Regions from separate parts of the Streptomyces sp. DSM 42067 genome, predicted to be linked through region 3. Evidence: riboswitches for the same ligand, from Rfam matches in the RefSeq annotation. Region 3 holds a riboswitch; each other region holds the start of a gene.
The links. A riboswitch is a leader RNA that binds a small molecule or an ion and turns the genes downstream of it on or off. The one in region 3 is predicted to bind cyclic di-AMP.
Positions count from the first base shown of each region.

Region 1: linked by a shared signal. The riboswitch ahead of ACSMXV_RS07785 (C40 family peptidase) and the one ahead of ACSMXV_RS31265 (LysM peptidoglycan-binding domain-containing protein) in region 3 are both predicted to bind cyclic di-AMP.
Region 2: linked by a shared signal. The riboswitch ahead of ACSMXV_RS25295 (C40 family peptidase) and the one ahead of ACSMXV_RS31265 (LysM peptidoglycan-binding domain-containing protein) in region 3 are both predicted to bind cyclic di-AMP.

Region 1 covers NZ_CM147706.1:1,624,216-1,634,254, forward strand. Annotated here, with positions in the region: gene ACSMXV_RS07775 (ATP-dependent Clp protease proteolytic subunit) at 100-750, shown strand; gene ACSMXV_RS07780 (hypothetical protein) at 758-1,066, shown strand; cyclic di-AMP (ydaO/yuaA leader) riboswitch at 1,673-1,833, shown strand; gene ACSMXV_RS07785 (C40 family peptidase) at 1,837-2,310, shown strand; gene ACSMXV_RS07790 (DUF6328 family protein) at 2,424-3,092, shown strand; partial or broken gene ACSMXV_RS07795 (LysE family translocator) at 3,061-3,683, opposite strand; gene ACSMXV_RS07800 (LysR family transcriptional regulator) at 3,835-4,746, shown strand; gene ACSMXV_RS07805 (ATP-binding protein) at 5,083-5,514, opposite strand; gene ACSMXV_RS07810 (helix-turn-helix domain-containing protein) at 5,768-6,628, shown strand; gene ACSMXV_RS07815 (DUF397 domain-containing protein) at 6,638-6,874, shown strand; gene ACSMXV_RS07820 (8-amino-7-oxononanoate synthase) at 6,946-8,097, opposite strand; gene bioB (biotin synthase BioB) at 8,252-9,421, shown strand; gene ACSMXV_RS07830 (adenosylmethionine--8-amino-7-oxononanoate transaminase) at 9,450-10,039, shown strand, end outside.
Region 2 covers NZ_CM147706.1:5,498,951-5,508,989, reverse strand. Annotated here, with positions in the region: gene ACSMXV_RS25310 (esterase/lipase family protein) at 124-984, shown strand; gene ACSMXV_RS25305 (M23 family metallopeptidase) at 1,208-2,986, shown strand; gene pcrA (DNA helicase PcrA) at 3,006-5,468, opposite strand; cyclic di-AMP (ydaO/yuaA leader) riboswitch at 5,783-5,974, shown strand; gene ACSMXV_RS25295 (C40 family peptidase) at 5,983-7,167, shown strand; gene ACSMXV_RS25290 (hypothetical protein) at 7,294-7,647, opposite strand; gene ACSMXV_RS25285 (C40 family peptidase) at 8,018-9,076, shown strand; gene ACSMXV_RS25280 (SRPBCC family protein) at 9,359-9,820, shown strand; gene ku (non-homologous end joining protein Ku) at 9,922-10,039, shown strand, end outside.
Region 3 covers NZ_CM147706.1:6,906,467-6,916,505, reverse strand. Annotated here, with positions in the region: gene ACSMXV_RS31305 (nucleotide pyrophosphohydrolase) at 1-132, opposite strand, end outside; gene ACSMXV_RS31300 (AAA family ATPase) at 119-1,288, opposite strand; gene ACSMXV_RS31295 (cell division protein SepF) at 1,504-1,893, opposite strand; gene ACSMXV_RS31290 (hypothetical protein) at 2,223-2,747, opposite strand; gene ACSMXV_RS31285 (CBS domain-containing protein) at 3,189-3,614, opposite strand; gene ACSMXV_RS31280 (MerR family transcriptional regulator) at 3,852-4,469, opposite strand; gene ACSMXV_RS31275 (baeRF2 domain-containing protein) at 4,558-5,670, opposite strand; gene ACSMXV_RS31270 (inorganic diphosphatase) at 5,733-6,227, opposite strand; gene ACSMXV_RS31265 (LysM peptidoglycan-binding domain-containing protein) at 6,511-7,242, opposite strand; cyclic di-AMP (ydaO/yuaA leader) riboswitch at 7,245-7,400, opposite strand; gene ACSMXV_RS31260 (heavy metal translocating P-type ATPase) at 7,759-9,768, opposite strand; gene ACSMXV_RS31255 (ArsR/SmtB family transcription factor) at 9,952-10,039, shown strand, end outside.

The sequences.
Region 1 (10,039 bases), 5.3 Mb from region 3:
ACAGGCCTGCGTACGGGACCGCATGGCCACCACATGAACGTCGTGATCAACGTCGCGGCGAGACCTCCGCCGAGGCCCCGCCATGAGGAGGCGCCTGCCATGAACCGACCGACCGGTACCGGCCCGACGGCCCGCTATGTCCTGCCCGAGTTCACCGAGCGCACGACGGCGGGCCATCGGACCCTCGATCCGTACTCGAAGCTCCTGGAGGAGCGGATCGTCTTCCTCGGGACGCCGATCGACGACACGTCCGCGAACGACGTGATGGCGCAGTTCATGCACCTCGAGTACACGGCGCCGGACCGCGACATCTCGCTGTACATCAATTCGCCCGGCGGCTCGTTCAGCGCGATGACGGCGCTCTACGACACGATGCAGTACGTCAGCTGCGACGTGGAGACCATCTGCCTGGGCCAGGCCGCATCCGCGGCCGCGGTACTGCTGGCCGCCGGCACGCCCGGCAAGCGGTTCGCGCTGCCCGGCGCGCGCGTGCTGATCCACCAGCCGTCGCTCTCGGAGCCCGTGCAGGGGCAGGCGGACGACCTGGCGATCCAGGCGCGCGAGATGATGCGCACGCGTGAGCTGCTGGAGGAGATGCTGCAGCGCCACACCGGGCAGAGCCTGGAGCGCATCCGCTCGGACATCGAGCGGGACAAGATCCTCGACGCGCGGGACGCCGTCGAGTACGGGCTCGTGGACCGGATCATCCCCAGCCGCAAGGCGTCGCTGGCGCCACACGGCGCGAGGTGAGCCGCCGATGCTGCCACCCGAACTGCCGCCCTTGCCCGCGCTGACCCGCGCCGAGGGCGAACTGATCGACCGTTACCTCGAAGTGGTCGACCTGCTGGGCCGGATCAACCCGGCGCGCGCCCACGACACCTACGGCGGGCTGCGTGCGGCTCAGGCGCTGGTGGGCGCGGCGGCGGCGCTCCGGGACGCGTTGGCACTGATGCATCAGCGGGGAGAGACCGAGGTGCATACGCCGACGCTTGCGCGTGCCCTGCGGGTGCTGGACGGGGAACGCCGCGCGGCGCGGGTCACCGTGCCGCCGCCCAGGAGCGATTGATTCCGGCACGGGACCGGATCACGTCGATTCGAGATGGTTTGACGACCGGTCAGGGCCGATCGCGTACCGCGTCAGGGCCGATCACGGACCGCGTGAGGGCCGGACAAGCCCGACCAGGGACCGCACTGTGCCCCACAGCGGATCCCGACCGGTGACCGCACGATGCCCGACAGGACACCCCACCGGTGACCGCACGATGCCCGGCAGGGACCCCCCAGTGGCCCCGACGAGCCCTCACCATCCCATCGACCGCGCCGTGATGCTTCGCGGGACCGTCCGGACCGGATTTGAAACGGCCCAGTCGGGCTACCCTCGATCGGCGTAGAAAGCGATAGACATTTTCGGTCGGCAAACTTGCGCAACATGCGTACGCGACGATCGGAATGTTGCCTTTCGGTGCTGGTCCGGCGTTCGTCGGGCCCTTCGCCGGTCATTCGCAAACTCGCCTGTCCACCCGAACGGGTGCGTGGTGAGGAGCTTCACACATCGCCGGTTCGACTCGGATTTCAGGCCATGTGTGCGTGAAGATCCCTTCCGACGACAAGCCCCCGCCGCCGCGGCGGGGCGGTCCGGGCGGACGCCGAGTCCTGCCGCCGTCCGGATGCCAGGTCGACATCGGTGGATCGGCAGGAGTGGAGGACCCAGCACGGCGGGCAGCCCGGACACGCTCCGGGAGGCCCTTGGGGTGAAGCCGCACCACGCGGCCGGGCATCTTCGCCTGTCCGAACCCGACAGGTCATCCTTCACAGGCGGCTGACGAAGGGCTGCGCATGACTGCGCTCAATCGTTTTCCGTCTCTGATGGCCCGCGCCGGCACCGCATCGGCGCTCACACTCGCCGCATTGGGCGGAACCGTCGTGGTTCCGGGCATCGCCTCCGAGGCGGAGGCCGCAACGGTCGCAAACAAGGCACTCAAGATCGCGGCTTCCAAGAAGGGCTCCCCGTACCGGTGGGGAGCCACCGGGCCGCGCCGGTTCGACTGCTCCGGACTCACGCTCTACTCGTTCAAGAAGGCGGGCAAGAAGCTGCCGCGTACCGCGGCCCAGCAGTACAACAAGACCCATCACCTGTCCGCGAAACAAGCGCGCCCCGGAGACCTGGTCTTCTTCCACTCCGGCAAGTACGTGTACCACGTCGGCATCTACGCCGGTAAGGGACGCATCTGGCACTCACCCAAGTCCGGGGACGTGGTGCGCCTGCAGAAGATCTGGACGAAGAGCGTCTGGTACGGCAGGGTGCGCTGATCCCGCGGCCGGAGCGCTCATGGCGTACTCCCGGCCGGGCGGGCGGCGGCCGACCGGCTTCGGCCGCCGCCCGCCGGGTGCGTGAGAAGCGCCGAGGAGGTCACTCGTCAGGTATGGCTGAGGACCGTTCCGGACAGCCGGCGCGCCGCGAGACCCGCTTCGAGCGCGCCGACCGCAACTTCAGCGAGCTGCTGCAGGAGCTGAGGGTCACGCAGACGGGCGTGCAGATCCTCTTCGCGTTCCTGCTGACACTCGCGTTCACGCCCCGCTTCCCGTCGCTCGACACGCTGCAGCGCGTCACCTACGTGACCACGCTGCTGCTGGCCGTACTGGCCGCCGCCCTGTTCACGGCGCCGGCCGCGCTGCACCGATCGCTGTTCCAGCAGCACGCCAAACCGCAGATCGTGCGGTGGTCCTCGGACCTCGCACGGGCCGGCATGGTGGTGCTGGCTCTCGCACTGACCGGGTCGGTCCTGCTCGTGGTGGATGTGACGCTCGGCCGGGTCGGCGGCTTCCTGGCGGGCGCGGGCACACTGCTGGTGTGCGTGGGGCTGTGGGGCGCACTGCCGCGGGTGGTCCGTCGCGAGCTGGTACCTGCGCGCGCGGCGGCGTCGGCGGTGAACATGCCGAAGGACGCGGACGACGACGAGGGCACGGACGACGACGAGGACGAGGACATCGGGCGATCAGAGGACGTCAGGCCGGCGGAGCGCCGAGGGCCGTCGGCAGACATCGGGGCATCGGAGGGTGTCAGGTCATCAGCGGAGCGGCGAGAAGGCTGATCCCCAGGGCGGTCAGCGCGGTGCCCGTGACCGCCGCGACGGCGCGCGCCGCACGCGGTCTGCGCAGCCATCGGCCGAGCCGGTCCACCAGGAGCGCGACCATCGGAAACCAGAGCAGGCCGAGGACGACGACGATCAGCGCGAGCAGCAGAGTCCGCGGCATCGCGGGGCTGCCCGCGGGCACGAACTGGGGTAGCAGGCTGAAGAAGGTGATCGGCGCCTTCGGGTTGAGCGCATTGGTGAGGAACCCCTGACGCAGACCCCCGCCCGCGGTGGCCTTCTCCTCCCCGGCGTCCTCCGCAGGGCTCGGCCGCGCAACGGACTGCAGGGTACGGACGCCCAGGTACAGCACATAGGCGCCGCCCATGAGCTGGAGCACGCGGAAGAGCGCGGGCACGGCCGCCAGGACCGCCGCGACTCCGGCGACGGCGAGCGCGGTGTGGAACAGCAGTCCGCCCGCGATGCCCAGCGCACACGCCACTCCCATGCGGCGTGACACCAGGGCATTGCGCACCACGACGGTGAAGTCGGCCCCGGCATGGCGACCATGCCGGCGGCGACACCGGTGAAGGCGAGCAGTTGGGCATCCATGACGACCAGCCTGCCGCCTCCCAGCCTTCAGTAGGTATGCAGACTTTCCTCAGCTAGCCTTAAGGAGCCCTTTAGCCTCGCTCGTCCACGCCGCTCAGTCACGCGCACTCGGCCGCGTGTCCGCGAGGCTGGCCACCTCGGGAGGTGCAGCGTGTACGACCCCACACGGCTCGCGGCACTCGTGGCCGTCTCGGAGGCCGGTTCCATCACCCGGGCCGCGGAACGGCTGGGATACACGGTGCCGGCGCTGTCCCAGCAGCTCGCCAAGCTGGAGCGCGAGGCGGGCGCGGCGCTGCTGGTGCGCCACCACCGCGGGACGCGACTGACCGGCGCGGGAGAGCTGCTGGTGGCGCGGGCGCGGCGGGTGCTGGACGAAATGGACCGGGCCCGCCACGAACTGGCGCAGCTGTCGGGCCTGTCCGGCGGCCGACTGCGAGTGGGCACCTTCACCACGGCCGGCATCCATCTGCTGCCTCCGGTACTCAGCGCGTTCCGCCGGGCCCATCCGGACGTCGAGCTGGCCGTCTCGCAGTACGAGCCTCCGGAGGGCGTCACGGCGGTCGCGGCCGGGCGTGCCGACCTGGCGCTGACGCACGCCTACGAGCCGGCGGAGCCGGTACAGCTGCCCGCCACCGTGGCGGCGGAGCCGGTGCTCGTCGAGGAGTTGGTGCTGGTGACCGCGCCCGGGCACGCGCTGGCCGCCGGCTCGGCGCGCCTACCGCTGGCCGAGCTGGCGGGGCAGCCGCTGATCAGCATGGCGCCGACGCTTCCGCCGCGACGCGGGGTCGAGGCCGCGCTGGCACAGGCCGGCGCGACGCCCGCGGTGCTGGTCGAGAATCCGGGTTACGCCCTGGTCTGCGCACTGGTCAGTGCGGGGCTCGGGGTCGCCGTGGTGCCCGAGATGGTGGCCCGCACGGCGACCACGCCGGTGGGGATGCGGCTGCTGGAGCCGGGGAGTCTGCGCCGGACGATCTCGGTCGTGTACCGGACGGGCGAGACGGCGCCCGCGGCGGACACGTTCCGGGCGTTGCTGCGCGGCGCGTTCGGCCGCTCAGCGGCCTGATCGGCCTGAGCGGACTGTCGCGTCGGCCCGGCTCCCCGCGCTTCACAGCCTGACCGCACCACTACCCGCGTTGGCGGTTGGCCGGGCGCCCGCCACCGGCAGTCTTCACAGCTGGACCGGCACCACCACCGGCGGTCTTCACTGCTGGACCGTGACCGCCACCGGCGGTCTTCACTGCTGGACCGTGACCGCCACCGGTGGTCTTCACAGCTGGACCGTGACCGCCACCGGTGGTCTTCACTGCTGGACCGTGACCGCCACCGGTGGTCTTCCCAGCTGGACCGTGACCGCCACCGGCAGTCTTCACAGCTGGACCGGCACCGCCACCGGCAGTCTTCACTGCTGGACCGTGGCCTCCCACGGCAGTTCGATCCACACGGTCTTGCCGCCCTCCGCGGTGCGGCTGACCGAGAGCCGGCCGCCGCATTCGGCCGTGAGCCATCGGATGATGACCAGGCCCCGGCCGTTGTCCTGCTGGACGGCGGCGGGCAGTCGCCTCGGCAGGCGCGGGTGGCTGTCGGTGACGCCGATGCGCAGCTGCTCGTCGCGCTCCAGCTCGACGTCGACCGTGAACGTGGGTGATTGTCCGAAGGTGTGCTGAACCGCGTTGGTGGCGAGTTCGGACACGATGAGCCGGACCGAATCGGCGACCTCCGCATCGCCCGGCAGTCCCCATTCCGCGAGGACTTCGATGACGTACTTGCGCGCCGCGGGGACCGAGGCGGGATCGCTCGGCAGAGTGACGGATGCTTCCTGATGGTCTGCCATGGCGGCGTCGTCCCTTTCCCACCGGGGCCGGACTCCGACGCGTCGCGGATGGTTCGGGGACGGTCCCGGTCCGGTGCTGCGCGACAGCCTGCCACTCCTGGAGGGTCACAGGCGGCGATCCCCCTGGATATGCATATATCTGTCGCTCGAAGCGGTGAACTCTGCTAGAGACAACCGTATTTGGAGCCGGAGCCGCACTCCTCTACCGTCGGCGCATGCATCGGCTGGTACCGCCGGTCGGGAGGAGACGGGTATGCCATACGGTACCGCGGTCCGCCGCCGCAAACTCGGCGCGGAACTGCGCGCCCTGCGCAGCCGGGCGGGGCTCACCAGCTGCGAGGCCGCCCGCCTCGTCGGCTGGCACCAGTCGAAGGTCAGCCGCATCGAGACGGGCCGCAGCAGAGTCAAGGCGTCGGACGTGAGGCTGCTGCTCGACGCGTACAGCGTCCGGGATCCCGCGCTGCGGGACCTGCTCGTCGCAATGGCGGGCCCGGGAGGCGGTGATGGACGCACGCACTGGTGGCAGGCCTACGGGGATCTGCTGCCGCCCGAATACCGGGACTTCATCCGCTTGGAGTCGCAGGCCGATCGCATGCGCACCCTGGAGACCACCGTGGTGCCGGGGCTGTTCCAGACGCCGGATTACGCGCGGGCCGTGACGCGGGCGGCGCTGGTCGGCCTGCCGGATGCCCAGGTGGACGCGCTCGTCGAGGTGCGGTTGGCTCGGCAGGAGGTCCTGCGCAGGGATCCGCCGCTGCAGGTGAGCGCCGTACTGGACGAGGCAGTGCTGCGGCGGGCCGTGGGCGGGCCGGGCGTGATGGAGCGGCAGCTCTACCGGTTACTGGAGGCTGCCCGGCTGCCCCATGTGCGCGTTCAAGTGCTGCCGTTCGCCGCCGGTGAGCACATAGGGGTCACCGGCCCTTTCGTTATCTTGTCATTTTCGAACATTTCCGATCTCGATGTTGTCGTTCTCGACCACTTGACGAGTAGCCTCTACCTCGAAGGGACACAGGACCTGAAGGCGTACGCCAATGCCTTCAACTCGCTTCAGAGAGTGGCCCTTTCGCCCGAGGACTCATTGGAATTCATCGCCGGGACATGTGACGGCGCCTAGGAGGGCACCATGTCTGCTCTGCCTCGGTACATACCTTCCAGCACCTCGCTGCACAGCGGCCCATGGCGGCGCAGCAGCTTCAGCACGGGAATGAACAACTGCGTGGAGACCGCCGAGATCGGCGCCGGCCCGCTGGCCGGGCTGCTCGCCGTGCGCGACTCCAAGCAGCCGGCCGGACCCGCTCTGCTGTTCTCCGCAGCCACCTGGAACGACTTCCTGGACACGCTTCAGCCCACCGGCACCTGACCTGAGCGGTCACCCACCTGACCGCGGTGTCGAACACCCGCCCAATGCGCCAGGGACACGCGACCTCTGTGTCACTCACCCGCTGCCGGGGGTGCGGTGCGGCTGATCACCCGTACCGCTTCGGCGATCTGCTCCTCGGTCAGGTCCGCACGGGCGGTCAGCCTCAGACGCGAGATGCCGTCCGGCACGGACGGGGGCCGGAAGCAGCCCACCGCGAGACCTGCGCCGCGGCAGTCCGCGGCCCACTGCACGGCCAGTTCGGGCGACGGGGCACGTACGGAGACGACGGCCGCGTCCGGGCGTACCGCCTGCAGGCCTTCGGCCGTGAGCCGGTCGTGCAGGGTGGTCGCGACCTCGTGGGCGCGCGCGCCGCGCTCCGGTTCCCGGCGAAGCAGACGCAGCGCGGCGAGCGCGGCTCCGGCGGCGGCGGGGGCCAGGCCCGTGTCGAAGATGAAGGTACGGGCGGCGTTGACGAGGTGGTCGATGACCTTGGCGGGGCCGAGGACGGCGCCGCCCTGGCTGCCGAGGGACTTGGATAGGGTGACGGTCACGACGACGTCCGCCGCCCCCGCGAGGCCGGCCGCATGCGGCGCACCCCGGCCGCCGTCGCCCAGTACGCCCAGTCCGTGCGCGTCGTCGACGATCAGCCCGGACCCGAACTCCCGGCAGACTTCGGCGAGTTGGGCCAGCGGCGCCGCGTCGCCGTCCACGGAGAACACCGAGTCGGACACGGCGATCGCGGGACCCTGGTGGGCGTCGAGCGCCTTGCGTACGGCCTCGGTGTCCCCGTGCGGCACAACCTGTACCGATCCGCGAGCGAGTCGGCAGCCGTCGATCAGTGAGGCGTGGTTGCCCGCGTCCGACACGATCAGCGAGCCATGCGGGGCGAGCGCGGTGACCGCGGCGAGGTTGGCGGCGTATCCGGACGACAGCACGAGAGCGGACTCGAACCCGCAGAAGTCGGCGAGTTCGTGCTCGAGTTCGGCATGCAGCTCGGTGGAGCCGGTGACCAGCCGGGAGCCGGTGGCGCCCCCGCCCCAGCGGCGGGCCGCGGCGGCCGCTGCCTCGGTGATCTCCGGGTGGCGGGCGAGTCCCAGGTAGTCGTTGCTCGCCAGATCGAGGAGCGGCGAGTCGGCCGGGCGCGGCCGCAGGGTGCGTACCAGTCCGGCACGGCGGCGGACGTCCGCCTGCTCGTCCAGCCAGTCGAACGGCGTTCTCGCCATGGAGGTCCTCCGGCGCCATGTCGTTTTGTAGGCAGTGCACAGACACTAGCGGTGCGACCACGAGGTCAGGGTGTGGCAATACCCACACCTCGAACGGTCTCTGTTGTACGGAACCTCCTTGGCCGGAGCGGCGGCTTACGTCAGGATCAGCGCCATGGACCTGCTGAACACGCTGGTGGACAAGGGGCTTCGGCGCGAGCTGCCGACCCGCGACGAGGCGCTGGCCGTGCTGGCCACCTCCGACGACGAACTCCTCGACGTAGTGGCCGCGGCCGGCAAGGTGCGCCGGCACTGGTTCGGGCGGCGGGTGAAACTCAACTATCTGGTCAACCTCAAGTCGGGCCTCTGCCCTGAGGACTGCTCGTACTGCTCGCAGCGGCTCGGCTCCAAGGCGGACATCCTCAAGTACACCTGGCTGAAGCCCGACGAGGCGTCACAGGCGGCGGCCGCAGGAGTCGCTGGCGGCGCCAAGCGCGTGTGTCTGGTGGCGAGCGGCCGGGGGCCGACGGACCGGGACGTCGACCGCGTGTCGAAGACCATCGAGACGATCAAGGAACAGAACGAGGGCGTCGAGGTGTGCGCCTGCCTCGGGCTGCTCTCCCAGGGCCAGGCGGAGCGGCTGCGCGCGGCGGGTGCCGACGCCTACAACCACAACCTGAACACGTCCGAGGGGACGTACGGCGAGATCACCACGACGCACACGTACGCCGACCGGGTGGACACGGTGCAGCAGGCCCAGTCGGCCGGGCTCTCGGCCTGCTCGGGGTTGATCGCGGGCATGGGCGAGTCGGACGAGGACCTGGTGGACGTGGTCTTCTCGCTGCGCGAGCTCGACGCCGACTCGGTCCCCGTGAACTTCCTGATCCCCTTCGAGGGCACGCCGCTCGCGAAGGAGTGGAACCTCACGCCCCAGCGCTGTCTGCGCATCCTCGCCATGGTCCGGTTCGTCTGCCCGGATGTGGAGGTGCGTATCGCGGGCGGCCGTGAGGTCCATCTGCGCACGATGCAGCCGCTCGCGCTGCACCTGGCCAACTCCATCTTCCTCGGCGACTATCTGACGAGCGAGGGCCAGGCCGGCAAGGCGGACCTGGAGATGATCGAGGACGCCGGTTTCGAGGTCGAGGGCACGGACACGGTGACGCTGCCGGAGCACCGGGCCGCGGCCACTGGCTGCGGCTCCCACGAGGGCGGCGGGTGCGCGCCGTGCGGCGGGCCGACTCTCGAGGAGGCGTCGGCTCCCGAGGCGTCGGTTCCCGAGGCGCGTACGGATCTGGTGGCGGTACGCCGCCGGGGCGCCGGAACGGATCTCGCGCCCAATGCCTGAGCGTCGCCCCATGCCTGAGCGTCGCCCCATGCCGGAGCTGCCTGTGCGCGATCTGCTGGAACTCGACCGGCGGCACGTCTGGCACCCCTACGGGCCCATGCCGGGCCGCGCGGAACCGCTCGTCGTGGAGTCGGCGAGCGGGGTCCGGCTCAGGATGGCGGACGGTTCGGGCGAGCTGGTGGACGGGATGTCGTCCTGGTGGTCCGCTGTCCATGGCTACAACCACCCCGTGCTCAACGAGGCCGTACGCGATCAGCTGGGGCGGATGAGCCATGTCATGTTCGGCGGGCTGACCCACGAGCCCGCCGTGCGGCTGGCCAAACGACTTGTCGATATGTCACCGGACGGCCTCGAGCATGTCTTCCTCGCCGACTCCGGCTCCGTGTCGGTCGAGGTCGCCGTCAAGATGTGCCTGCAGTACTGGCGTTCGCTGGGTCAGCCGGCCAAGCAGCGGCTGCTGACGTGGCGCGGCGGGTACCACGGAGACACGTGGCAGCCGATGTCGGTGTGCGACCCCGAGGGCGGGATGCACGAGCTGTGGTCGGGCGTGCTGCCGCGCCAGGTCTTCGCGGACGCGCCGCCGGTCGCGTACGAGGAGTCGTACGCCGATCACCTCCA
Region 2 (10,039 bases), 1.4 Mb from region 3:
GCAGACGGGACAAGAGCACCACCGCGCAGCCTGTGCACTGCCGACCTCCTCCATCGCGGCTGCCCACGAGGGCATACGGGGGACAGAGCCGTCCTTCGTGTGCCGACGGGAGGTCGGTCGACGATGAAGGCCACGACGGTTCTGCCCATTCTTCCGCTCTGTCAGCGTCTCTTTCCCTGGAGGCTGGCAGGGCTCTCCATCACCCTGCTGAAGGCGACGGCCCTCGAGATCGCGATACTCGCCGGTCACCTCCTGCTGTACCCCTCAGGCATCACGCAGGAGCGCAGAGCCGCCGCGGCGCTGCCTCAGCCGGATGCTCCCCAGTTGCCGACGGAGAGGAAACTCCCCGTCGTTCTGCTGCATGGCTTCATCGACAACCGCTCGGTCTTCGTACTGCTGCGGCGCTCCCTGGCCCAGCACGGCAGGCAGCATGTGGAGTCGCTCAACTACTCGCCTCTCACGTGCGACATCCGCACCGCGGCCGAACTGCTAGGCCGCCATATAGAGGAGATCTGCGAGCGCAGCGGCCATCGCGAGGTGGACATCGTGGGGCACAGCCTCGGCGGGCTGATCGCCCGCTACTACGTGCAGCGCCTCGGCGGTGATGTAAAGGTGCGCACGCTGGTCACGCTCGGTACGCCGCACTCGGGCACCCGTATAGCGCCGCTGCTGGACGCGCATCCGATCGTCCGGCAGATGCGGCCGGGTTCCGAGGTGATCGAAGAGCTGAAGCAGCCTTCACCTGACTGCCGTACGCGGTTCGTGAGTTTCTGGAGCGATCTCGACCAGATGATGGACCCGCTCGACAGTGCATGCCTCGACCACCCGGATCTGACCGCGCACAACGTGCAGGTGAGCGGGATCGGGCATCTCGCCCTGCCCGTTCACCCCGCAGTGGCCAACGGCATCCGGCAGGCGCTCGACGCGGAGGAGGCGACGAAGGCCCGCGCAGCCGGCCGAACCGATGGTCTGACGGTGGCCTGATGTCGAACGCCAGTCGAACGCAGAGCCAAAGCTCTGCCCGCAGTTCGCCGAAAGGCCACTGATTGCCCGTTTCCTGCGTGCGCGAAACCTGCCGAAGATTGTCGCGCCCGCGAACCGCCGGGTACAGTCACCGCACTGCTCTGCCCCTGGGACTGTGTGACTTCAGTGGTTAGCGCCGCGGGTTCAGACCCCAGCTCCTGCTGTCGAGGCGAAAGAGAAGTTGGTGAACGACCGTCACCCGTCGGGGACCGCAACTCCCCCGGCACCGGCCACAGACGCCGACTATGCGCGCTACGACTACGCCTCCTACGAGGGGCAGAGCGCGCAGCACGGCGGCTACACCGGGTACGACGGCTACTCCACCGACACGTTCTCCACGGGCTCCTACGCCACCGGCTCCTACACCAGCCCCGGCTTCGAGACCGATCCGCTCTTCGGCGACCTCCCCGGCGACTCGTACGACAGCGGCCAGTGGTCCGGCCTGGGAGCCGCGGCCGGGGGTGATGCCACCGGCACGTATCAGCACCAGACGGTCGCCCCGCAGGAGACGCTGAACTACGACCCGTATGCGGCGCAGCACCATGCCGCGTACGAGACCGGCAGTTATGACACGACCGGGGTCTGGGCGTCCGCCGGCTACGACCAGCTCGCCGCCCACATCCCCACGCAGGCCACCAGCCCGGATGCCACCGGCACGGGCCAGTGGGATTCGGGAGCATGGGCCGTCGACGGCCAGACCGGTCAGACCGGCCAGTGGGAGACCCACGCAAACCAAGCGTACGACCAACAGGCCTTTGAGCAGCACGATCTCGGACAGAGCGACTTCGGGCAGAGCGATTTCGGGCAGCACGACTTCGGACAGCCGCCGCTCGATACGCAGGCCTTCTCAACAGGGGCCTTCGGAGACCAGAGCTTCGACACGGGCGCGTACGACGCCACCGCATGGAACTCCGACGGCGGCTCGACGGCGTACGAGAGCGTGAACCCGGCCCCTGAGCCGGAGCCGGTCTCGGACCTCGCCCCTGAGCCGGGGCAGGAGTCGTACGAGCAGACGACCGGCGCGTTCGAGCAGGTCTCGTACGAGCAGTACGAGCAACACGACTCCCCCGAAGTCGAGTTCGCTCCCGAGGAGGGCCTCCGGGGCCACGAACGCGACCACGGCGGCGATCACCACGATCGCGATCTTCCCCTCGACGAGGCGACTTCTGAAGAGAAAGCCGCTGAACCGCTGGTCTCCACGGTGTCCTCTTCGGCCCGAGTGCCCCGCGCACGGTCCCGGCGCCGCTCCCCCGCCAAGCGTTCCGCGCTGCTCACCGTGGCCGTGCCATCCGCGTGCGTGATGGGCGTCGCGGGAATCGCGGCCGCCTCCGTGAGCAACCTGGGCAGCGACGACGACACCACGACGACCGCGGCCCCGGACACCAGCTCCGTGAAGCCGTCCGTCGCCAACAACAAGCTGGACACTCAGCTCGAGAACCTCTCCGCTGACGCGGGCGACTTCGCCGACCGGGCGAGCCGCACCCAGGAGCGCATCGACCTCAAGGCCCAGCAGGAGGCCGAGCGGAAGAGGGCTGCCGAGGAAGCGGCGCGCAAAGAGCGGCTCCGCCCGAAGTTCGCCCTGCCGGTGGCACAGCACGGACTCAGCGCCTATTACGGACAGTCGGGCATCAACTGGATGTCCGTGCACAGCGGCATCGACTTCCCCGTCTCCTACGGCACCCCTGTGATGGCCGCGACGGACGGCACCGTACGCGTGGAGTGGAATCCCGCGTACGGCAACATGGCGATCGTGACAGCCAAGGACGGTACCGAGACGTGGTACTGCCATCTCTCCAGCCACAAGATCTCGAGCGGCACCGTCAAGGCCGGTGACGTCATCGCGTACTCCGGGAACTCCGGCAACTCCACCGGGCCGCATCTGCACTTCGAGGTGCGGCCGGGCGGCGGGGCTGCGATAGACCCGCTGCCGTGGCTGCGGAGTCACGGTCTCGACCCGGCTTAGCCCTGGCGGGCTCATATTCCTACAGCTTCTCCACCGGTGCGTATCGCAGCAGCAGGCGCTTCGGCTTGGTGTCGCCGAAGTCGATCGTCGCCTCGGCGTTCGCGCCCGTACCCTTCACGCCGACCACCGTGCCCAGGCCGAACTGGTCGTGCGTGACCCGGTCCCCGACCGCCAGCGAGACCACCGGCTTCTCGGACGCCCGTCGCGTGGCGAACCCCGAGGCCCCGGAGGCCGCGCTGCGCGAGCGCGACGAGGACAGTGAGGCGGCGACACCGGCGGCCGGTCCTGAAGAGACCGGAGCGGTGGATCCCGTCCGCTTCCACTCCACGTGCTGGGCGGGGATCTCCTCCAGGAAGCGCGACGGCGGGTTGTACGCCGGCTGGCCCCAGGCGCTGCGCATCGTGGACCGCGTCAGATAGAGACGCTCCCGCGCGCGTGTGATCCCGACATACGCCAGGCGCCGTTCCTCCTCGAGCTCCTTGGTCTGGCCGAGGGAACGCATGTGCGGGAAGACGCCGTCCTCCATGCCCGTCAGGAAGACGACGGGGAATTCGAGGCCCTTGGCGGTGTGCAGCGTCATGAGCGTGATGACGCCGCTGCCCTCCTCGTCCTCGTCCGGGATCTGGTCGGAGTCGGCGACGAGCGCCACCTGCTCCAGGAAGTCGGACAGCGTGCCCGCCTCGCCCTCGGCCCGCTCCTGCTCGAACTCCAGGGCCACTGCGGCCAGTTCCTGCAGGTTCTCGATGCGTGTCTCGTCCTGGGGGTCGGTGGATGCCTGCAACTCGGCGAGGTAGCCGGTCCGTTCGAGTATGGCTTCGAGGACGGTCGCCGGGCCGACGCCGGACTCCGCGATGGTGTGCAGGTCCTCCATCAGCGTGTTGAACCGCTTGACGGCGTTGGTCGAGCGGGCCGCCATGCCGTACGCCTCGTCGACGCGGCGCAGCGCCTGCGCGAAGCTGATCTTCTCGCGCTGGGCGAGGGCGTCGATCATCGCCTCGGCGCGCTCGCCGATGCCGCGCTTGGGGACGTTCAGGATGCGGCGCAGCGGGACGGAGTCCTCCGGGTTCGACAGCACGCGCAGATACGCGAGGACGTCCCGGACCTCCTTGCGCTCGTAGAAGCGGACGCCGCCGACGACCTTGTACGGCAGGCCGACGCGGATGAAGACTTCCTCGAACACACGGGACTGTGCGTTGGTGCGGTAGAAGACGGCGACATCGCCCGACTTCGCCTCGTCCGCGTCCGTCAGCCGGTCGATCTCGTCGGCGACGAACTGTGCCTCGTCGTGCTCGGTGTCGGCGACATAGCCGGTGATCCGCGCACCCGCGCCGGCGTTCGTCCACAGGTTCTTGGGGCGGCGGCTCTCGTTGCGCTCGATGACGGCGTTTGCGGCGCTCAGGATCGTCTGGCTGGAGCGGTAGTTCTGTTCGAGCAGGATCGTCGTCGCGTCCGGGTAGTCCTCCTCGAACTGGAGGATGTTGCGGATGGTGGCGCCGCGGAAGGCGTAGATCGACTGGTCCGCGTCACCGACGACGCACAACTCGGCCGGCTCCGGGTCGTCGTCCCCTCCGGGCTGTCCCACCAGCTCGCGCACGAGGGCGTACTGGGCGTGGTTCGTGTCCTGGTACTCGTCGACCAGGACGTGCCGGAAGCGCCGCCGGTAGTGCTCGGCGACGTCCGGGAACGCCTGGAGCAGATGGACGGTCGTCATGATCAGGTCGTCGAAGTCCAGCGCGTTCGCCTCGCGCAGCCTCGACTGGTACAGCGCATAGGCCTGGGCGAGGGTCTTCTCGAAACCGTCGGCGGCCTGCGCGGCGAAGGTCTCCTCGTCGATGAGCTCGTTCTTGAGGTTGGAGATCTTGGCGCTGAAGGACTTCGGCGGATAGCGCTTCGGGTCGAGATCGAGATCACGGCAGACCAGCGCCATGAGGCGCTTGGAGTCCGCGGCGTCGTAGATCGAGAAGCTGGAGGTGAAGCCCAGCTTCTTCGACTCGCGGCGCAGGATTCGGACGCACGCGCTGTGGAAGGTCATCACCCACATCGCGCCCGCGCGCGGGCCGACGAGGTGCTCCACGCGCTCCTTCATCTCGCCCGCGGCCTTGTTCGTGAACGTGATCGCCAGGATCTGCCCGGGGTGCACGCCGCGCTCGGCCAGCAGATACGCGATGCGGTGCGTCAGCACGCGCGTCTTGCCGGAGCCGGCGCCGGCCACGATGAGCAGCGGGGAGCCGGAGTGCACGACGGCGGCGCGCTGCTCGTCGTTCAGCCCGTGGAGCAGCTCGGCTGGGTCGATGGCGGGGCGGGGCGCGCCGTCCCGGTAGTACGCGTCACGGGGCGGCGAAGGCACGTCGAACCGGCCCTCGAACAGGTCGTCCGGGATGTCCTCCGGAGCGCTGTCCTCGGGCGGCGGCGGGGGCTCCTCGTCCGCGCGCCGCGCGGGCTGGAGATCGGCCAGGAAGCTGTCGTCAAAGAGGCTGCTCATCGCTCCTCGAGTCTAGGCCGCCGCGCTGACAGTCACTGCCGCCTTGGGAAGTCGGCCGCATCGCCGTCGACAGCGGCGAGAGATCTCGACTCGGAAGCCGAACACTGGCTTGAAAAAGCCAGATAGATCCCTACAGGTGCAGATATCAGCGGTCTTTCTGCTTTGCCTAGAAGCACCCCCTACGACCCCGCCGAATGGTCAAGGTCACGAAAATGTATCGGGCATATCGAACATCAACCTTCACAGCGGCCACACGAGTTGGCTAGCGTGCCCGGCGGGCCGCCCGTACCCCCGCCGGCGAACGACGCCGGGACGGGTTGCCTCCGCCGAGTCCGGTGCGCCCTCACGGCAGCCGGAGCCGGGGACCCACTTTGACCTTGGGGTGAATCGGTCCCGTACCGAGTGCGCGCGACACCCGCGGGCACGAGGCACGGACCGTAGGGCAGCCTTCCGAACCACCCGCCCGAACCCGACAGCTAACCCGGTAGGCGGTCCACGGAAGGAGTCGCCTCTCTTGGCGTCGCACCGCAAGCCGCGGACCACCGGCCAGCTCGTCGCCGGTCTCCGCACGTCCCCCGCGGTCGGCTTCACCGCCGCCGCCCTCACCTCCGTGGCGCTCATGTCACAGACGGCGACCGCCGCGCCCGCCGAACCGAAGCCCAGCCTCGAAGAGGTCCAGAAGAAGGTCGACGACCTCTACCGTCAGGCGGGCGTCGCCACCCAGAAGTACAACGCGGCCCAGGAACGGACCGACGAGCAGCGCAAGCACGTCGACGGGCTGCTCGACGACGTGGCCAAGCGCACCGAGAAGCTGAACGAGGCGCGCCGCGAGCTCGGCTCCTTCGCCGCCGCCCAGTACCGCACCGGGGGCGTCTCCGACACCGCCACGCTGCTGCTCGCCGAGGACCCGCAGGAGTACTTCGACCAGAGCCAGCTCATGAGCCGGCTCACCAACCGGCAGAAGGAAGCGGTCGACGACTACCAGACGCAGCAGATCGAGACGACGAAGAAGCGCGAGGAGGCGACGGAGTCCCTCGCGTCGCTGACCGAGTCGCAGGCGGACCTGAAGGCGAGCAAGCAGGACGTCCAGCAGAAGCTCAGCGAGGCGCGCGAGCTGCTGTCGGAGCTGACCGCAGAGGAGAAGGCGCGGCTCGCCGCGATCGAGAAGGCGAAGGAGGAAGAGGCCAGGCGCAAGGCGGAGGAGCTGGCGCGCCGGCAGGCCGAGGAGGAGCGGCAGCGTCAGGAGGCGCAGGCGCAGGCCGAACAGGAGCAGGCCGAGCAGGAGGCTGCCACCGGTTCCGGGACGGGCACCGGGAGTGACTCCGGCAGCACCGGATCCTCCAGCTACGCCACGATGGCCGCCAAGGTCATCGACTTCGCCGAGGCCCAGATAGGGAAGCCGTACGTGTGGGGGGCCACGGGGCCCGAGTCGTACGACTGCTCAGGGCTCACTCAGGCCGCGTGGAAGACGGCCGGGGTGTCGCTGCCGCGTACCACCTGGGATCAGGTGAAGGTCGGCACGACCGTGTCTGTCGACAATGCCGAGCCGGGGGACCTGGTCTTCTTCTACGACGACATCAGCCACGTCGGGATTTACATCGGGAATGGCGAGATGATCCATGCGCCCAAGCCGGGGGCGAATGTTCGGGTCGAGTCGATTTACTACATGCCGATTCACAGCGTGGTGCGGCCCGCGTAGGTGCGGGGCGTGGGGGCGGGGGCTGCGGGTGCGTCGCGCCGGTTGGGTTCTCCGGGCTTCGCCCCCAGACCCCCGATCGCCCTGACGGGCTCGTCCTCAAACGCCGGACGGGCTATTGCTTGTCGCTCACGTCCAGAGCACCGCGATGAACACGTTCGCCATCGTCAGCAGGCCCACCAGACCGAACGACCTCTTGTCCACCTTCTCCTCGTCGCGCTTCACGTAGACGAGTCCGAGGATCACGATCAGCAGCGCCAGCTTCACGCCGATCTTGATGTTGTCGACGGGCTGGTCGTCGGCCTGGTTGAGGCCGACCAGGATCACTCCCGTGACGAGCATCGTGAGCGCGCCGTGCAGCATCGCCGGGCCGAACCGTGCCGTGCCCTCGCCCATCGCCTTCATCTGGGTCAGAAAGCCGCCCAGAAGCGAGGCGATGCCGATGATGTGCAGGCCGACGAAGAGATGGATGAGTACGTCCATGAGGCCGGAGCCTAACCGGACCACTAGCACCGGCCTCCGGGCAGGGGGGCCACTTCCGGGGCAACGGTCACAGCCGTACGGCAAGGGGGCGGCGGCCTGTCGGCGCCGCGGTCACATACGGGCACCGGGCAGTCCACTCCGGCCAGTTGCGCACATGGCGTCACCGCGGGGTGACGGAGGGGTTTAGCGTGCTTCCCCAGGTGCCCGGCTCCCCACCGCCGCCCGGGCCGAGGGCGGCAGTCGGACACCTCCGCCGAGAAGGTCCGGCGGCGGCGCGCTCCCCCTGTGCGGGCCGCCGCCGGACACCCGTCCCCATGCCGGTTCCTCGGCGGTCGTACGTCGTACGCCCCCCGGAAGGACGTGGACCCCCGTGGCAGCGCACCGGAAGCCCAGACAGCGCTCGCTCAGCGGCCATACGGCCCGCACCGCCACCACCCTCGCACTCGCCGGAGCGGCGACCGCGACGGCCTTCGACGGCGCCGGTCACGCGGCACCGGATCTCACCCCAGCCCAGGTGAAGGCCAAGGTCGACAAGCTCTACCACGAGGCGGAGATCGCCACCGAGAAGTACAACGGCGCGAAGGAGGACGCCGGCGAGACCGAGAAGGGCGTCGACGAGCTGCGCGACGAGGCGGCCCGCAGGATGGAGCAGTTGAACTCCGCGCGCGGTGCGCTGGGTTCGGCGGCGGCTGCGCAGTATCGTTCAGGCGCCGTAGACCCGGGCGTGGAGCTGGCACTCTCCTCCGACCCCGACCAGTACCTGGAGCGCGCGGCGTTGGCGGAGCGCGCCGGTCACCGCCAGGCCGCGGACGTGGCAGGCGTCCAGAAGCAGCTGCAGCAGATCGAGCAGCTCCGCGAGGAGGCCGACGGCCGGCTCGCCGAACTCACGGCCCGCCAGGCCGAACTGAAGCGGCACAAGAAGACCGTGACCACGAAGCTGGCCGAGGCTCAGCAGCTGCTCAACCGCCTCTCCGCGGGCGAGCGCGCCGGGATCTTCGGGGACGGGACGGGGGGCGCGTTCCCCGCCTCCGGTCCCGGAGGACTCGAGGCCTTCCCGGACGGATCGGCCGCAGCCCCCAACTCCCGTGCCGCCGAGGCTGTTTCCTATGCGTTCCGGGCGCTGGGCAGCCCCTACGTGTGGGGTGCCACCGGCCCCAACGCCTTCGACTGCTCCGGCCTCACCCAGGCCGCGTACCGTTCGGCGGGCGTGTCCCTGCCTCGCACGACGTATGCCCAGATCGACGCCGGCCGGCGCATCCCGCGCGCCGAACTGCTCCCGGGCGATCTGGTCTTCTTCTACTCGAGCGTCAGCCACGTCGGCATCTACGTGGGCAACGGCCGGATGATCCACGCCCCTAATCCCAGCGCGCCGGTGCGCGTCGCACCCATCGACGAAATGCCGTTCGCGGGGGCGACGCGGGTGGCGTAGCACCGGGAATGCGGGTGGCATCGCACCGGGGATGCTTGTGCCACTGCGCCCTCGACGCGGGTGGCGTGGCGCCGGCGACATCCGCCGTGCGTGAGCGCCTCCACGCCCTCCACGCCCGCCCCCAGGTCGCGCACCTCACCCAATACGCCCGGTACACATCCACACCAATCGGGACAAGCACAGCCGGTTAGGCCCTCCTCTTAGGGGAAGCCGAATACAGACGATTCCGTTGCTCAGGGGGGATCGCCTGAGCGGTCTCCCGTCGGAAGGAGGAGACACCTCATGAGCACGACCATGGAGTCCGTCGACGTGGACGTCCCGCTGCACACCGCGTACAACCAGTGGACGCAGTTCGAGGAGTTCCCGAATTTCATGGAAGGTGTGGAACAGGTCCAGCAGATCGACGACCGGCACAACCACTGGGTCACGAGCATCGCCGGGGCCCGCAGGGAGTTCGACACGGAGATCGTCGACCAGCTCCCCGACGAACGGGTCGCCTGGCGCACCACCTCCGGCGAGGTGAAGCAGAAGGGCGTCGTGACGTTCCAGCGCCTGGACGACACGCACACCAGGGTCAACCTCGCCCTGGACGTCGAGCCCTCCGGTCTCGCGGAGAAGACCGCCGACATGGCGGGCGTCATCGGCCGCCGGGCCAAGGGCGACCTGAAGCGCTTCAAGCACTTCATCGAGGAGCGCGGCACCGAAACGGGTGCCTGGCGCGGCCGGATCTCTCCGGGCGGCTGACCGCCTCTCCTGAGGGGCTGACCGCCTCTCCTGAGGACACGAGGTCTGGCGACACGATCCGTCGGTCGTGGAACGAACCCGGGATGCGGAGGTGATCCGCGATGGCGCGAGCGATCTGGTCGGGCGTCCTCAGCTTCGGCCTGGTGACGGTCCCCGTATCGCTTTACACGGCCATCGAGGACCACACCACGCACTTCCGCCTGCTGCAGCGCGGCACCT
Region 3 (10,039 bases):
CTCGACCAGCTCGGAGGCCTCCACGCTGAGCGCCGCGACCAGGTTCTTCGGCGTGTGGTACTGCTGCCAGTCGCGGGCGGCCGCGAACTCGGCCAGTCTGCGCTGCAGCCCCGCCACATCAAGTTCCTTCACGGTCCAGGTCTACCACCGTGACACCGTCCGCCTCCGCGGCCCATGACGCGTTCTGCACCGCGCCCACCAGCCGGATGTGCCCGCGCTCGCACGTCAGCACGGCCAGCCTCGCGAGCTCACGCAACTGCCGCTCGTCCAGACAGCGGTCGAACCCGTCGGCGAGGACGGTGAGGCACTGCAGCGCCTCCGGCACCTCGGCCACCGGATCGACCTCCAGGACGCCCGGCCCGGTGAGCAGCACGAGAGCCAGCGCCAGAAACCGCAGCTCACCGTCGCCGAGCCGCCCTGTGGGGGTGCGCACGCCGTCGCCCCGGTCGAGGACCGCGCGCACCGTCCGGCTGTCCAGCTGCTCCGCCCGTACGTCCTCCACAGTGCCGGCGCAGCCCGCCCGTACCGCCGCGACCAGCTGCGCGTGCCGCTGGCCGCACTCCGACCTGGTGCGCCACAGGACCTCGGCGAGGTTGTCGCAGCCGCCCAGCAGCCGCCCCTCGTCGAGCGGCACCGCGCCCCGCATGCGCCGGGGCAGCGGGTCGCAGGCGAAGACGGACCGCAGCGCGACCACCACCTGTTCCGCCGCGGCGAGCACATGGCGCTGGCCGTCCGTCTTGCCGGCCACCCGCAGCGGAAGCAGCGCCGTGCCGAGCCGGTCGTCGGGCAGCGGGGCGCGGGTCACAGGTGAGGTGCCCGCGGTGTACCAGGCCGCCTGGACGGCGCGCCGCCTCGGGTCGCGCAGCGCCGTCTCGAGCAGCGTCAGCCCGCCGGCCGTCAACCGCTCGCCGACGATGCGCAGTTCGGGTTCGGCCTGTACGGCGACGTCGAGTCGTACGGCACCGACGGGGCCGTCGACCGTACAGCCGATGCGGAATCCGCGCCGCCGCTGGGCGTCGGGCCTGGCGCGCTCGGGCACGCACGCGACCGGGTCCGGGAACGCTTCGCCGAGCTTCGCCCCGCCGCCGAGCCGCGCCAGCGCCTCGTACGCCCGCAGGGCACTCGATTTTCCGGTGCCGCTGGCTCCGGCGAAGAAGGTCAGCGGGCCGAGCGGGAAGACGGCGCGGCGGTGCGACGCGAAGGCAGAGAGCCTTAGTTCGGTGATGCTCGGCCGGTCAGGGCGCGGGGCGGGCGCCGCCGGGGTCGCGCCCCGGGAGAGCACGGTCATGTCCGGGACCGTAGGCGGCGAAGGACCAGGCGAATCGTTCCGCTGGAGCGACCTTCCTACGATCGAGGGACCGTATGCGCAGCCGCGTCGACGGCGGGGCCTGCCGAAGAGGTGTCATACATACCTGCCGGGGCGGCACGCCTTCAACGGCGGCGCTTCCGCCGCCAGGCCCGGCCTCGTCCGCCAGGTCTGCGCGGCACCCCGGCCTCAGGACCTCACAGCCCGTGCTTTCCGGCCCCGGCCACGAGCCCCTGGACCTCGGTTCCGGGTGGTGCGAGCAGGAAGACGTTGCGGTCGACACGGTGCATGCCGCTGCCGAGACCGAAGACGACGCCGCTGGCGAAGTCCAGGACGCGCTTGGCGACTTCGGTCTCCGCGCCGGTCAGGTCCAGCAGGACCGGGACCTGTGCCATGAGCGTCTCCGCGACCTTCCTGGCGTCGGCGAACACATTGACGCGCAGCACCACGAAGCGCCGGTTCGTCTCGGTCTCCGCCTCCGGCATCGCGCGATGACCTGGCCAGGACGGCCACTCGTCGCGGTTTCGCAGCGGTACGACCTGGGCGAGCCCCTCCCACTGTTCGTCGGTGACGTCGTGGCTGTTCATGCCCCCACCCCGTCCGGGCTCGTCCTGATTGTCTGCACCGGGCAATTCTTACAACCAGTCACCCGTTCGGCCCAACAGCGACACGGAGTGGAACGAGAATACTGACCGAACGTCTGTCTGCGGGAGCGACGTCGTGGACGTCGGCGCCGGTCAGGAGCATGCGCCTCCGGTGGGGGCGGAGGCCTTCGGCGGTCTGGCCGCATGCTGAGAGAACTGCTTCGACCCTGAGGCGTGATCCCCAGGAGCGTGGGCCAGGGGCGCTAGTCCTGATCCCCGAGAGCGTGGATCGGGGGCTCTAGCCCTGATCCCGCGAGCGTGAATCCGGGCCGCTAGCCCTGAGGCCGCGAGTCGCGCGGCCGGAGGAACTCAGAGTGACCCCCCTGTCGGGCTTCCGCCCGGCTGATGATGACGGCGAGCTCGCCCGTCGCCTGACGGAGCGCCAGTTCGAGGGCGGCCGGGGTGTGCAGGTCGCCGCTGCCGTCGGGCGGAACGAGCCACTGCAGCGAGCGTCCGGACCGGTAAGGGGGAGGGACGGCGACCCAGGAGCCCTTGCCTGCGTAGCGGATGCCGGAGCCGATCCAGCGGCAGGCCGGATCCGGCGGCAGGAAGAAGCCGACTCTGTGCGCTGCGAAATCCGCGAGTGTGGGCCCGGGCTCGTACTGCGGGGTGCGCAGCAGGGTGTCGAGCGTGAGCAGGCCGAGCTCCTCGGGAACGCTGAGCACGTCCCAGAACCGTCCGGAAGCCAGTACCACCGTCCCGTGTTCGCCGTATTCCCACTCCCGTTTGCACGCGCGGGGATCCTTCGCGGCCGCGGCGAGCCACTCCATGGCTTGCCTCGAGGCCGAATTCCTCATGACCCTCCTCCATAAAACATCTGCTCGGCATGATCGGACGGAGAATCAACTCCCAACCGGCACAAACCTGTTCGGATTGGTGCACCGGGTCCGACGCGCTCATGCTGGTAGATATTTCTACGGCGCGGAAGGGGTGGCGAAGCCTGGCGTTTCGTGGAAATGCGTTCGCATATGGTGGCGCGTTCACAATCGGCTCACATGTCCGGCCTCACGGCTTCACCCATGGGACGACTGTGCGATGCAGCGCGAGGCCCGTGAGGCCGATGGAAGCCGCGGCGCGGCGGACCTCGATGGCGAACCGCCTGTGGGGAAGGGATCCGCCGCGCGCGGAACGAAGCGCGGGACCGGCTCGCGAGGCAGCGCCGCCCCCAGCGCTCCGGCAACCTCCGCGTCCTCAAGGTGTGTTGCGTGATCGTGTGGAGAGGTTCCCTGCCGCAGCAGTCAGATGCTGTACGCCACGACGGCCTCCACGAACCGCCCCACCTCCTTCTCCGGCAGGTTGCGCGCCAGGTCGGCCTCGCTGATCATGCCGACCAGCCGCTTGTTCTCGTCGATGATCGGAACACGGCGGATCCGGTGCTCCTCCATGGTCTCCAGCACCTGCTTGATGTCCGCGTCCGCCTTCACCGTGACGGGCTTGCCCTGCGCCAGTTCACCGGCGGTCATCTTCGTCGGATCACCCCCGGCGGCCAGGCACTTCACCACGATGTCGCGGTCGGTGATGATGCCGTGCAGCTTGTCGTCGTCACCGCAGATCGGCAGCGCGCCCACATCGAGGTCCCGCATGCGCCGTGCCGCGGCATCCAGCGTCTCGTGCTCGCCCACACAGTCCGCACCGGTGTGCATGACGTCTCGCGCACTGGTCATGACAGCCTCCTTGGCAGCGGATCGGCCTGCGGAGGCGCGAGGATGCCACGGCATCCCTGGGCTGCCACGGCATCCCTGGTCTGCCACTACTCCCCTGGTCGCCTCCTGTGCCTTGGCCCAGATCCATTCTCGCTCCGGCCGATCCGCGATGCATCCGAGGCAGTCGGCGCTACCCGCCCGTGGTGGCGTGCCCTCACCGCCGGCGCGCCGCCTCCACGGCCGCCGCGACAGCGGTGCTCAACCGTCCGCGTCCGCCCCGATGACGGTCGGCGGCATCATCTGCCGGCGCTGTTCCGTCAGACGCTGCCGTTCCTCCTCGCCGAGTCCGGCGAACACCTGCTCACGCCTCCGGTGGAGTTCGGCGAGCTCCTGCTCGCCGAGCCCTGCCATGTGCTTCCGGCGGGACTCGATCAACTCGGCGGCCTGTTCAGGTGTCAGCGGCTGGATCATGGTCGTCATCTCCTCGATCACTTGCAGGAACTGTTCGGTCGACGTCCCGGCCGTACGGCCGAGCGCGCCGAGCACCGCGAGCAGGCGGGACCGCAGTTCCAGGTTCTGCCGAAGCCGTTCCTCGACCACGTCCAACTGCTGCCGGACCAGCTCGGCCGGGTCGTGGTCCGGCTCGTCCGCCAGCGTCGCCCGGATCTGCTCCAGGGGGAGCCCGAAGCTCCGCAGCGCCAGGATGCGGTGCAGCCGCCGGACGTCGCCGCCGGTGTAGCTGCGGTGTCCACCGGCCGTACGCGCGGACGGCGAGAGCAGACCGAGCTGGTCGTAGTGGCGCAGTGTCCGTACGGTGAGGCCGGTTTCGCGCGCCAGCTCGCCGATCTTCCGCATGCTCTCGTCCGTCTCTGCCATCCGTCTCCTCCCAGGGGTGCAGGACTCACGCTAGAAGGTGACGTAACGTCACTTTCAAGGGAAGGGGTCACCTGTGCGGCCGCAGGGACTACGACACCCAGGTCGTGGCCGTGTCCGAGTAGCGCAGCAGCACGCCCACCCCGTCTTCCAGCCGCGGTTCCTCGTGTGGCGGTACGACGACCAGCTCGGCGCCCGTACCGACGGCTGCGCGGATCAGAGCGGCATCGGCCGATTGCTCCTCGACGGCGGCCACGCCGAAGGACCGCAGGTCCACAGGGGACAGGGCGATGTGCGTCGGCGCGGGGCCGGTCCACACGCGCGCAACGAACTCCGTGTGCTCGTTCACCAGGAGGGACCTCGCCTGGCCTCGCTGCAGCGCGGCGACGGTGGCCCCCAAGCCCTCCGCCGCGCTCCCGTACCGGGCCCGGTGCGCCATGAACGTCTCCGCCTGGGCCCGGTCCCGCGCCGCCATGCGTCCGCGGAACAGCTCCCCGAGTTCCCCCTCCAGCAACGCCCGGCCCCCGTCACCTTCTCCCGCTCCGCCCTCGGCGACGATCGCGCGTTCGCTCAGGCGCCGGGGCAGTCTGTGGAGCAGGACGCCACGCGCCCACACCTCCCCGCACACGACGATCACCTCCGCACCGCCCCGGTCAGCCAGCTCCTCCAGCTCGCCCACGACCTGCGCCACGCCCCTCTGCCAGTCCGCTGCGGGGATCCGCCGACGGGAATGCGTGCCGGGGGTGACCCTGCTGATGGGCCACCGGCCCGTCTCCAGGTCGACCTGCAGTTCCTCCTGGGCGCCGGTCTCGCCTCTCAGGTCGGCGCGGTGCACGACGACAGCCGCGTACGGAATGTCCGGTGCGTGCTGAACCGCCAGCGGCATGGCGTCCGGCAGTGAGGTGAACTCGGCCAGGTCACGGACGGGCGGATCGGGCAGCTCTTCCACCAGAGCGAGCCGCCCCTGTGCCGCGAAGATCGCCTGGCCGTGCCGGCCCGGCACCGTCCTGTCGGTCCCGATCACGGCGGCCACCGCAGCGACGGTGGCGGTATCGGCCCCCTGTGCGGTCAGGTCGTCCCGCACATGACGTCGTCGCAGGTCGTTGGCTGTCTCAGGGTCCTCGATGTCGCGGGACGTATTCACATAGGCACATGCGTAGGGACCCGGCCGTGCGTACAGCGGTTCAAGAAAGGACAGCTTCACGGTTGCCTCCTGGCCTCACCCCTTGTCCTTACCGTTGCCGTTGCAGGTGCCGTCGCCCCTGGTCACACGAGGGTCTGATGGTCGGCGGCGCGTCGGCGGGACGCCTCGATCTCGGCGTAGGCCTGGTCTCGGCCCTCCCAGTGGGAACCCTCGACGGACTTGCCGGGTTCCAGGTCCTTGTAGACCTCGAAGAAGTGGGTGATCTCCAGCCGGTCGAACTCCGGGACATCGCCGATGTCCTGCGTGGCGGCGTAGCGCGGATCATGGGCGGGCACGCACAGGACCTTCTGGTCCATGCCCTTCTCGTCGCGCATGACGAACATCGCGACGGCCCGGCACTCGATGACGCAGCCGGGAAACGTCGGGTCACCGGTGATGACCAGGGCGTCCAGGGGGTCGCCGTCGCTGCCGAGGGTACCGTCTATGTATCCGTAGTCGGCCGGATACTTCGTGGACGTGAACAGCATCCGGTCCAGCCGGATCCGCCCCATCTCGTGATCCATCTCGTACTTGTTGCGGGAGCCCTGCGGGATCTCCACGATCACGTCGAATTCCACGGTGGCTCTCCTTGTCCGCGTACTCGGCCCGCCCACCGGGACCCGGCCGCTCACAGGCGCGGGTCCAGGTGGGCGTCCCCCTTGTGTCGCATCGCAGATCGGCCGCTTCCTGCCGTCCGGCTACCCCCTGGGATCGGCCGTGAACGGAATCGGTGCGCGCGTTTTCCTGGATTTGCCTGCGCACGGCCGGATACCCGGTGCGGGATTCCTGCCGTGATCTTCGGCGGAATGCGATTACGTCGGTGCGGAAAGCAGAGCGGATACGGCAGGCAGAGCAGTTACGTCAGTAGGGGCCGAAGACGTTGTCCATCGATCCGTACCTGTCGGCGGCGTAGTTGCACGCAGCAGTGATGTTGGCGACCGGGTCGAAAATGTCCATCGACGTACCGGGTACGTGATAGGCCTGGAACGTGGGGTCGATGACCTGGAGGAGGCCCTTGGAAGGTGTTCCCTTCGCGGCGTTGGAGTCCCAGTTGTTGACGGCCTTCGGATTGCCCGAGGACTCGCGCATGATGTTGCGGTGGATTCCGTCGTAGGTGCCGGGAATACCGTTCGCGGCCATGACGTCCAGCGACTCCTTGATCCAACCGTCCAGGTTGTCGGTGTACGTCTTCCCGGATGCCGGCGCGACGGTGGTCGTGGTCGCCGTCTTCGGCGTGGCCTTCTCCCCGAGCGTCAGCTTGAGGCCGGCGCGGATCTTCGACGGATCGCTGCCGATGATCGCCTTGTTGTCCTCGTACAGCTTCTTCCAGCCACCCTTGAGGTTGTGCGCGGCCGCGATCTTGACCAGGGTGTCGCCGGCAACCACCGTGTAGGTCGTCGGGCTGCCCGTCTGAGCGGCGACGACAGGCGAGAGCGCCGCTGCGGCGGTCGCGTACTGCGCCGCCGGAGCCGCGTCGGCAGTGGCCGCGGTCGCCAACGGTACGGCGAATACGGCACCACCCACACCCATGGCCATGAGGCCTCGAGCGAATGGATTGGTCCTGGGACGACGGTACTTGCCGTTTGCGCGCATGACGAATTCCTCTCCGTCGCCTGCGAGGTGAGCTGTCGGGTTCGGGCTGGAGATGCCCGGCCGCATGTGATTGCGACTTCACCCCGAGCCGGTCCTGTTTCCGGATCGGCGACTTACCTGGGTTCCCCGCTCCTGCCATACGTGGGTGATTGCGGTTTCCGGGCAGCGGCAGGATTCGGCGCGGGCCACCCGGATTGGCGCGAACGTAAGCGAGAGCGCCCGACCGGAACAAGGGCCGAAATCACAGAGAAATCCCCATTGCGAATCAAGCCGGGACAGATCCGGTTACGCGTCCGCCGCCGGGGAGCCCAACTCCCGTTGTCTGACGGCGAAATGGGCGAGGGCGCGAGAACGTCAGAGAACGGTCAGCTCGCCCTGAAGTGAGGCATATCACGGTTTGGTGGGAATTCCCCTCTTCATAACCCCACGCGAAGCACTGCAAGTTGGACCAACAGACCGAATGCGAGCTTTAGTGAGAATAAGAGCAAATCACCCATATGGGGTCAGTGGGATCGCTCACCGGTCGCCCTCCAGGACGGCCCGCTGCCAAGCCGCCTCCCTCAGCAGTCGCAGTCCGTTGAGGCCGACGATGACGGTGGAGCCCTCGTGACCGGCGACGCCGAGCGGAAGCGGAAGAGTGCCCACCAGGTCCCAGGCGACGAGGCCGCCGATGAACACCCCGGCGATCACGAGGTTCTGCACCACCAAGCGCCGTGCCCGGCGGGAGAGCGCGATCACCGCGGGCACGGTGGTGAGTTCATCTCGGACGATCACCGCGTCGGCGGTCTCCAGCGCGAGGTCCGAGCCTGCCCGGCCCATGGCGACGCCGGTGTGGGCGGCGGCCAGGGCCGGGGCGTCGTTGACTCCGTCTCCGACGACCAGGACCTTGCGGCCGGCACTCTCCAGTTCCTTCACCGCGCTCACCTTGTGCTGCGGCAGCAGACCGGCTCGTACGTCCTCGATGCCGACCTCGGCAGCGAGGTGCCCGGCCGCGCGCGGGTTGTCACCGGTCAGCAGCACCGGTGCGGCGCCGGTGAGCGCCGTCAGCGAGGCGACGGCGGCAGAGGCGTCCGGGCGCAGGCGGTCGGCGAGGCCCAGCAAGCCGACCGGAACACCGTCGGCCTGGACCAGGACCGCGGTACGCCCGCCCTTCTCCAGCTCGGCCGCGAGGATCGCCGCGTGTGCGGCAGGCGCGACCGTCGCGTCCGCCGCGTCCGTCGCCCCGTCGAGCAGCCGTGCCGGCGCGCCCACCGCGACCGGTCGCCCGTCGACGGTGGCGGTCACTCCGACGCCGGGCGTGGAGTCGAAGTCCTCCGCTGGGGACAGTGACAGGCCACGCGCGCGTGCAGCATCCACAACGGCCCGCGCCAGCGGATGCTCGCTGGGGTGCTCGGCCGCGGCCGCGAGCGCCAGCAACTCGCCCTCCTCCAGGCCGGAGCCGGGGAGCGGCCGGGCGTCGGTCACCCGCGGCACGCCCTCGGTCAGCGTGCCGGTCTTGTCGACCGCCACCGCGTCGACCTGCCCCAGACGCTCCATCACCACCGCCGACTTGACCAGCACACCGTGCCGTCCGGCATTCGCGATGGCCGACAGCAGCGGCGGCATGGTGGCCAGCACGACCGCGCACGGGGAGGCCACGATCATGAAGGTCATGGCACGCAACAGCGCCCCGGTCAGTTCCTCGCCGAACGCGAGCGGTACGGCGAACACGGCGAGCGTCGCGGCCACCATGCCCAGCGAGTAGCGCTGTTCGACCTTCTCGATGAAGAGCTGGGTGGGTGCCTTGGTCTCGGACGCCTCCTCCACCATCCGTACGATCCGGGCGATCACCGTGTCGGAGGCGTCGCGCTCGACACGGACCCGCAGCGCACCCGTGCCGTTGACAGTTCCGGCGAACACCTCGTCACCCGGCTCCTTCGCCACGGGGAGCGGTTCGCCGGTGATGGTCGCCTGGTCCACCTCGCTCGCCCCGTCCAGCACGCGGCCGTCGGCACCGACGCGCTCTCCGGGGCGTACGAGGACCGTGTCACCGACCGCCAACTCCTCGACGAGCACGGCCTGTTCGCGACCGCCCGGCGTCAGCCGGGTCGCCGTGGCCGGCGCCAGATCGAGCAGTCCGCGCACCGATTCGGCGGTCCTGGCCGTGGCCAGGGCCTCCAGCGCGCCCGAGGTCGCGAAGATGACGATCAGCAGGGCGCCGTCCATCACCTGCCCGATCGCGGCGGCGCCCAGCGCCGCGACGACCATCAGCAGGTCGACATCGAGCGTCTTGTCCTTCAGGGCCTTCAAGCCCTCCCAGCCCGGCTCCCACCCGCCCGTGACATACGCCAGCGCGTACAGCGGCCCCCAGAGCCAGGCCGGCGTTCCGGTCAGCTCAAGGACCAGCGCGATCAGGAAGAACGCGGTGGCGGCGGCGGCCCAGCGCACCTCGGGCAGCGCGAAGAACCGGGTACGCCGCCGGGGCCCGCCCGCATCGCGCGCAGGCGCGGCGAGCCCGGCCGGGGACGGAGTGAGGGTGGAAGTCATCAGCGTGGTGGTCCTTCACGAGGGACGCATGAGAGCAGAGGGATGCATACGGGCAGAGGGCATACGGCAAGACGGCATACGGGCGAGCGGTCGCACCCGCGGCTTCCACCCACCGTACAGGAATACATGAAGACTCATTCATTCCTTCATGCGTGGCGGGTCTCGCGTCCGTAGGATGAGGTAATGGGCCACGGAGCTGACACCAAAACCGCCGCCACAGCACGCGAGCGCCTCGAGACCGTGGGCGCCGCCGATGTGGCCGCCACGCTCC